2 linked regions of the Gimesia benthica genome follow. Each later gene encodes a partner of the first gene's protein in a complex. Links are inferred from orthologs where the notes say so. Each region holds a gene or a part of one and is shown on either strand. Other genes may lie near its edges. The genes, in order: uvrB and F1728_RS13630.

The links.
Region 2: the proteins of uvrB (region 1) and F1728_RS13630 are in contact, whole or in part, in a crystal structure (PDB 7EGT), measured with the Thermus thermophilus proteins. The link is inferred for Gimesia benthica from one-to-one orthologs. Residues at the interface, in WP_096411307.1 of Thermus thermophilus: Glu23, Leu25, Arg26, Asp27, Gly28, Glu29, Arg30, Phe31, Arg55, Glu326, Asp327, Phe328, Glu379, Ser382, Gln383, His398, Gly400, Arg401; in WP_096412145.1 of Thermus thermophilus: His654, Arg656, Phe657, Gln666, Asp668, Glu669, Lys680, Arg681, Leu682, Ser683, Lys685, Tyr686, Ala687.

What each region holds. Positions count from the first base shown.
Region 1 is NZ_CP043930.1:556,936-560,211, reverse strand. The notes cover bases 1-2,952. They hold uvrB (excinuclease ABC subunit UvrB), read left to right. Parts: upstream 1-428; coding sequence 429-2,477; downstream 2,478-2,952. Other genes in these bases: F1728_RS02330 (excinuclease ABC subunit UvrA), read right to left, coding at 2,491-2,952; F1728_RS02340 (segregation and condensation protein A), read left to right, coding at 1-257. Also shown: more of F1728_RS02330, read right to left, coding at 2,953-3,276. UniProt on the Escherichia coli protein: The UvrABC repair system catalyzes the recognition and processing of DNA lesions. A damage recognition complex composed of 2 UvrA and 2 UvrB subunits scans DNA for abnormalities.
Region 2 is NZ_CP043930.1:3,606,026-3,609,325, forward strand. The notes cover bases 112-3,087. They hold F1728_RS13630 (ATP-dependent helicase), read left to right. Parts: upstream 112-453; coding sequence 454-2,721; downstream 2,722-3,087. Other genes in these bases: xerD (site-specific tyrosine recombinase XerD), read left to right, coding at 2,862-3,087. In the rest of the region: more of xerD, read left to right, coding at 3,088-3,300. UniProt on the Escherichia coli protein: A helicase with DNA-dependent ATPase activity. Unwinds DNA duplexes with 3'-5' polarity. Translocates on single-stranded DNA with 3'-5' polarity. Initiates unwinding more efficiently from a nicked substrate than double-stranded DNA.

The sequences.
Region 1 (3,276 bases):
GCGCTCCGATAGCGGAGACTACTGACGCGTCGGTACCTGAGCATGCGGAAGAGGAAGTTGCCAGTGTCGAAACAAATGATCCCGAGATGGTGCAGACAGCTCAGGTAGAAGTAGAGGCACTTCCCGAGTCGGGCGAGACTGAGCCTGATCAAGTCGCTTCGGATGCTGCTCCTGAGGACGAATCTGCTGTGAGCGATCAACCAGAGGTGGGTCTAAGTGACGACACCGATCCGGACTCACTCCATCCGGAAGCATAGTCATTTTTTAGGTGTCCGGGCTGGGATTATTAGTTCTCTGCCGGGAATCAGTGGCTCCCTTTATTCGCGACACCAGGATGCTCTACAATATCTGACATAGAAGAGATGCATTTCCCCGTTCCGGTCAGAGGTGAACCGGTGCGCTGACCAGACGCAGAGAGTAGAGCAACCATGTCCGTGTTTCAGTTACAGAGTGACTTTCAACCTTCGGGGGATCAGCCCCGTGCCATCGATGGACTGGTGAAAGGCATCAAAGAAGGCAAGTCTGACCAGGTTCTGCTGGGGGTGACCGGATCTGGTAAAACGTTCACAATGGCCAATGTGATCGCAGAACTGGGACGTCCTGCTCTGATACTTTCACACAATAAAACTCTGGCAGCGCAATTGTATTCTGAATTCAAAGAGTTCTTTCCGAATAATGCGGTCACTTATTTCGTAAGTTATTACGACTACTATCAGCCGGAAGCCTATATCCCGCAGCGCGATATTTATATTGAGAAAGACGCTTCGATCAATGATGAGATTGATCGACTCCGGCTTCTTGCGACCAGTGCACTCGTCAGTCGGCGGGACGTGATCGTGGTTGCCAGCGTGAGTTGTATCTATGGTTTAGGGTCACCCAAAGACTACCTGGAGATGATGATTCCCCTGCGTGTGGGAGAGGAGATTGACCGGGATGATATGCTCCGCAGACTGGTAGATATTCAGTATGATCGCAACAACGTTGAACTGGCGCGAGCCCGGTTTCGCGTACGTGGAGACGTAGTTGAATGCTGGCCAGCATATGAAGAGTTCGCCTATCGGATCGAGTTCTGGGGAGACGAAATCGAAAACCTGGCGATCATTGATCCTTTGACGGGCGAGGTATTACGAACGGTCAACGAGGCCTACATTTACCCTGCCAAGCACTTTGTTCTTCCGCAGGAACGGATTGAATCAGCGATCAAAGAGATTCAGACAGAATTGGATGAGCGGCTGCAGGTGTTACAGAGCGAAGGGAAGTTGCTGGAATCTCAGCGGCTCAGTGCCCGGACCCGCTACGATATGGAACTGCTGGAGGAGGTTGGCTTTTGCCCGGGTATCGAGAATTACAGCCGTGCTCTGGCGGGCAGAAAACCAGGTTCCCCACCGGATACACTGCTGGACTTCTTTCCTGATGATTTCCTGTTGTTCGTAGATGAATCGCACGTAACAGTCTCTCAGATTCGAGCCATGTTTGCCGGGGATCGTTCGCGTAAGACAAACCTGGTCGATCATGGATTCCGGTTGCCAATGGCTCTCGATAACCGGCCTCTCACCTTCGAAGAATGGAACGAACGCCGTAAGCAGACTGTTTTCGTTTCCGCGACACCAGGCGACTGGGAGCTGGAACGCGTTGAGGGGGAAGTTGTTGAACAGGTCATTCGACCCACGGGGTTGATTGATCCTGCGATACGCATTGTCCCGGCTCGCGGTCAGGTGCCTCATCTGAAGGAAGAAATTCTCAAGCGGGTGGAGGTAAATGAGCGTGTGCTGGTAACGACCCTGACCAAGCGGCTGGCGGAGGATCTGTCGTCTTATTTTCAGGAAGAAGGCATTCGCTGCGCATGGCTGCATTCTGAACTTGATGCCTTTGAGCGGGTTGAAATTCTGCGGGGGCTCCGCGAGCAGAAGTATGATGTGGTTGTGGGGATTAACCTGTTGCGCGAAGGACTGGATATTCCGGAAGTGTCACTGGTCGCCATTCTGGATGCAGATAAGGAAGGTTTTCTGCGAAGTGAAACAAGTCTGATTCAGACAATCGGGCGTTCGGCACGACATGTGAATGCTGAGGTGATTCTCTATGCAGATCGAGTGACTCCCAGTATGCAGAGTGCGATTGAGGAAACGGAACGCCGCCGCGCGATTCAGGAAGAGTATAACCGCGAGCACAACATCACTCCGGAAACGATTCGCAAAGCGATTAAGCGGGGGATTGAAGACGAAATCGAGGCGCGTCAGTTTGTGCGGGAGTCAGTCGGCTTTTCGGACGAGTCAGAATACATTACCCAGGAGTTTCTCAATGAACTGGAAAGTGAAATGCTTGAAGCAGCGGAGAAACTGGAGTTCGAGCGGGCGGCACTCCTGCGAGACCGAATTGACGATCTGAAAAAGTCGGGAGGCAAAGCAACCAAGTCAGCGTCAGGAAAATCATCCGGCAGGGGCGGTAAAAAAGGGAAGCGTCAACGCCGCAGACGTTGATTCAGTGTGATTGCTAAAAACCAGAGTTCAGCTTCTGGAGTGCTGCACCCGTGAGGGAGTCGGGGTGCTGTGCCACTTCGGTGGGTGTGCCGGTGACTACGATCTGGCCCCCCTGCTCTCCTGCGGCTGGTCCCAGGTCAATGATATGATCGGCAATCCGAATGAGTTGCAGGTTGTGTTCGATCAAAATCAGGGAGTGTCCCGCCGTGAGCAGGTATTCAAAGCAATTGAGCAGGTATTGTATGTCCAGGGGATGGAGGCCTCGGCTTGGTTCATTCATCAGGAACAGTGTGCGTTTACGACTGCTGGTCGTGAGGTAAGCTGCCAGTTTGAGTCGCTGACATTCTCCACCAGAAAGGGATGGGAGTGGCTGACCCAGGGGGATATAACCCAGTCCCACATCTTTGAGTTGCTTTAGTTTTTTCTGCAGTGACGCTTGTCCCCGGAAAAAGGGGAATGCCTCATCGACGGTCATTTTCAGAACATCTGCGATGCTCAGTTTGCGATATTTTATCTCCAGAAGTTCGCGTTGATAGCGTTCTCCGTGGCAGGACTGGCACTCCATGGTCAGATCTGCCAGGAACTGCAGGTCGATTTCGATGAAGCCGGTTCCTTTGCATTCAGGACAACGTCCCCCATTTTTACTGTTGAAGCTGAAGTCTTTGGCTGTCAGGTTTCGCAGTCTCGCGTCAGCGGTCTGGGCAAAGATGCTGCGGATTTCATCAAACAGATTCAGGTAGGTCGCGGGGATGCTGCGGGGAGTCTGGCCGATCAGTGATTGATCCAGCAGAATAACCTC
Region 2 (3,300 bases), 3.0 Mb from region 1 along the record:
CCTGTCTGGAAGCAATTTCCAGAAATAGAATGTTCCACAGATCGAAATCTGGCGTTTTTTATTGGAGCGAATTTGAGCTGAAAACTCCGAGCAAATCTCCCAGACCCTGAAATCGATAGAGTCTGAGGTTGATTCTGCTTTAACTCTGGAGAGATCCAGATCATCATTCCATCTTAGCGCAGTCTAGTAGACCCGCAAATATTGTGCAATCAACCAAAGCACCTTGAACTCACAACATTAACAAAACGTACGAAAGTTCACTATTATTTCTAAATCTGGTCTGATTTCTCAAGCCTTTTTTGCATTAGATGTCAAATTGCTCTCGAAACAGACTCTTTCTCAGTGTGAAAACCGGGAATCACTCACGGTTCGATTTGGAATTTGAGCCCCCTGCCCTTACATTGATGATTTCAGAAACGGAACCATTCAGCTTCGCTTGGAAAGGATTTTGACTTGGATTTTCAGCAGGTCCTCACACCGGAACAATACGCTGCCGTCAGCCATCACCAGGGACCACTGCTGGTACTGGCCGGACCCGGTTCGGGAAAGACGCGCGTCATTACTCACCGGATTGCCTCGCTGATCCAGGCAGGCGTGCCCGCGAATCAGATACTGGGGATTACCTTTACCAATAAAGCCTCGGATGAAATGGGCGAACGGGTCCAGCAGCTGATCCCCGGCATCCGCGTGGAAATCTCGACCTTCCATAAATTCTGCGTCCGCATTCTGAGACGCTACGGCAGAGCCGTGGGCCTCGACAGTAACTTCTCGATTTTTGATACGAGCGATCAGCAACAGCTAATTCGTTACGTGCTCAATGAACTGGACATCGACACGGTTGCCTACAATCCCTCGACGATGGCAGGCATGATCAGCCGTGCGAAGAATGACCTGATCACCGCAGAGCGATATGCGGAAGCGTTTCAGGAATCGATCGGCGATCACCTGCAGGCGGTGGCCGCACGAGTCTACCCCGTCTACCAGCGACTGCTGCTCGAATCGAACGCCGTCGACTTTGATGATCTGCTGCTACACGTTGCCAGCCTGCTCAAGGGGTCTCCCGAACTGCGGGCCACCCTCGATGAACGTTATCAATATATTCTGGTAGACGAGTACCAAGACACCAACCTGGCACAATACCAGATCGTGATGGGACTCTCACTCAACACCCGCAATCTGTGCGTCACCGGCGATCCGGATCAGTCCATCTATGGCTGGCGTGGTGCTAAGATCGAAAACATTCTGCAGTTCGAACGCGACTTCCCGGACTGCCAGACGATCCGACTCGAACAGAACTTTCGCAGTACGAAAGAAATTCTGCGCGTCGCCGACAGCCTGATTGTGCACAACCAGCGACGAAAAGCCAAAACGCTGTTCACCGAGAACCCGGAGGGAACACCGGTCGAACTGCTCACCTATAATGACGAGCGACAGGAGGCGGAAGAGATCGCCCTGCATATCCGCCGCGCCGTCGACCGGGGTGAATATGACTATACCGACTTCGCCATCTTTTACCGCGTGAACTCGCTCTCCCGCGAACTGGAACTGGCGCTGGCGCGACATAAAATTCCTTACCAGCTCGCAGGCAGTGTCGCGTTTTACGAACGGACGGAAGTCAAAGACCTGCTGGCGTACCTCAAGCTGATTAACAATCCGGATGACCGCGTGGCGTTTGGCCGGATCGTGAATAAGCCGCTGCGGGGGATCGGTAAAACCACACAAAGAAAACTCATCCGCTGGGCAGACGAAAAAGGAATCAGTCTGCTCGAAGCCGCGCACCAGGCCGCAGACTGTTCGACGCTGTCCAAGCGGGCCGCGACGATGGTTGCCCGATTCGCCAAAATGATCTCCGGATTTTCACTGGCCGACACCGGGTCTGTGGCCCAGCTGATGGAAGTGGTCATCGACAGCACACGTATGATCGACAGCTGGAAAGAGAGTCCGGATGAAGACGATCAACAGCGGATCGCCAACGTGAACGAGCTGGTCTCCACCGCCCGGAAGTACGACCAGATCTTTGGTGACGAGACGACTCTGGAGGGGTTCCTTGAAGTCAGCACCCTCGCCAGCGCCACCGATCAACTGGATGCGGAATCGGGTCAGGTGACACTGATGACGCTGCACGCCGCGAAGGGGCTGGAGTATCCGGTCGTCTTTATTATCGGCGTCGAACAGAATCTGATCCCTCACGAACGGGTGCTCCGCGAAGAGCTCCGTGATGGTCTGGAAGAGGAACGACGGCTGTTCTTTGTAGGTATCACCCGGGCCGAACAGTGTCTGTACCTGACACAGACACGCGAACGCTCTCTGCGCGGGCGTCCCTGGCGGACGATCACCAGTGACTTCCTGAAAGAGATCGATGTCGAAGTCAAAGACATGACCGATTTCCTGGGAGAGCACCGCTCGCATTTCGATGATTTCGTCGAGTCCGTTAAACGGGGTGAGGTCGACACCGAGGCACTGAAGGCGGCGACTCCCCAGAAAAAACCCCTGCTGATGACCGGGGCTGACCTGCTGAAGCAAACCCCCGAAGCAGCCGAACTCCCGCAGGGTTTCTCGGTGGGCATGCGGGTACGTCACCCGCGATACGGAGTCGGTACCGTCATGGGCATCAGCGGTTTTGCCCGCAAACGCATGGTGACAGTGCTCTTCGACGAAATGGAAGAGGGGCAGACCTTTGTCGCCGCCCATTGTCCGCTACAACCGTTGGGACTGCGCTAACCGGCCCCGCGTTCATGGCATCTGACGCATCCTTCCGATAAAGCCTCTGGTCCCCGCTGCGCCGTCTGTTAAACATGAAGTAGCAGACAGTGACATCTGCGCAGCAGCGACGTTGGACTCATCTGAAGCGAAGGACTTGCATGCCTCCCCGAAAGCGACCGCCGGCAAATTCAAAATTCCAGGTTCGCAAACCGGCCGATCCCGGCGTGCATCTGGAACCGTTCCTGAATTACCTGGAAGCCGAATGTGGAATGGCGGCCAACACCGTCTCTGCCTATCGCTCCGATATCACACAGTTTCTGGACTGGTACCGCAGTCAGCCCTCCTGCCCCTTGAGCCAGGTCGATCTGAAGTTTCTGAGCGGGTATCTGCAACACCTCAATAAACGCCGACTGGCCGCGACGACTGTTTCACGACACCTGGTGACGATCAAGCTGTTTTTCCGCTACCTCGTCCTGGAAGGAATTCTCGCGGAGAGCGTCGCCGATCTCTTGAATTCCCCCAAGCTCTGGAAGTATCTGCCGAAGGTCCTGAGCCCTGAGAAAGTCAACGAACTGTTGATGGCTCCCTGCAATGCCG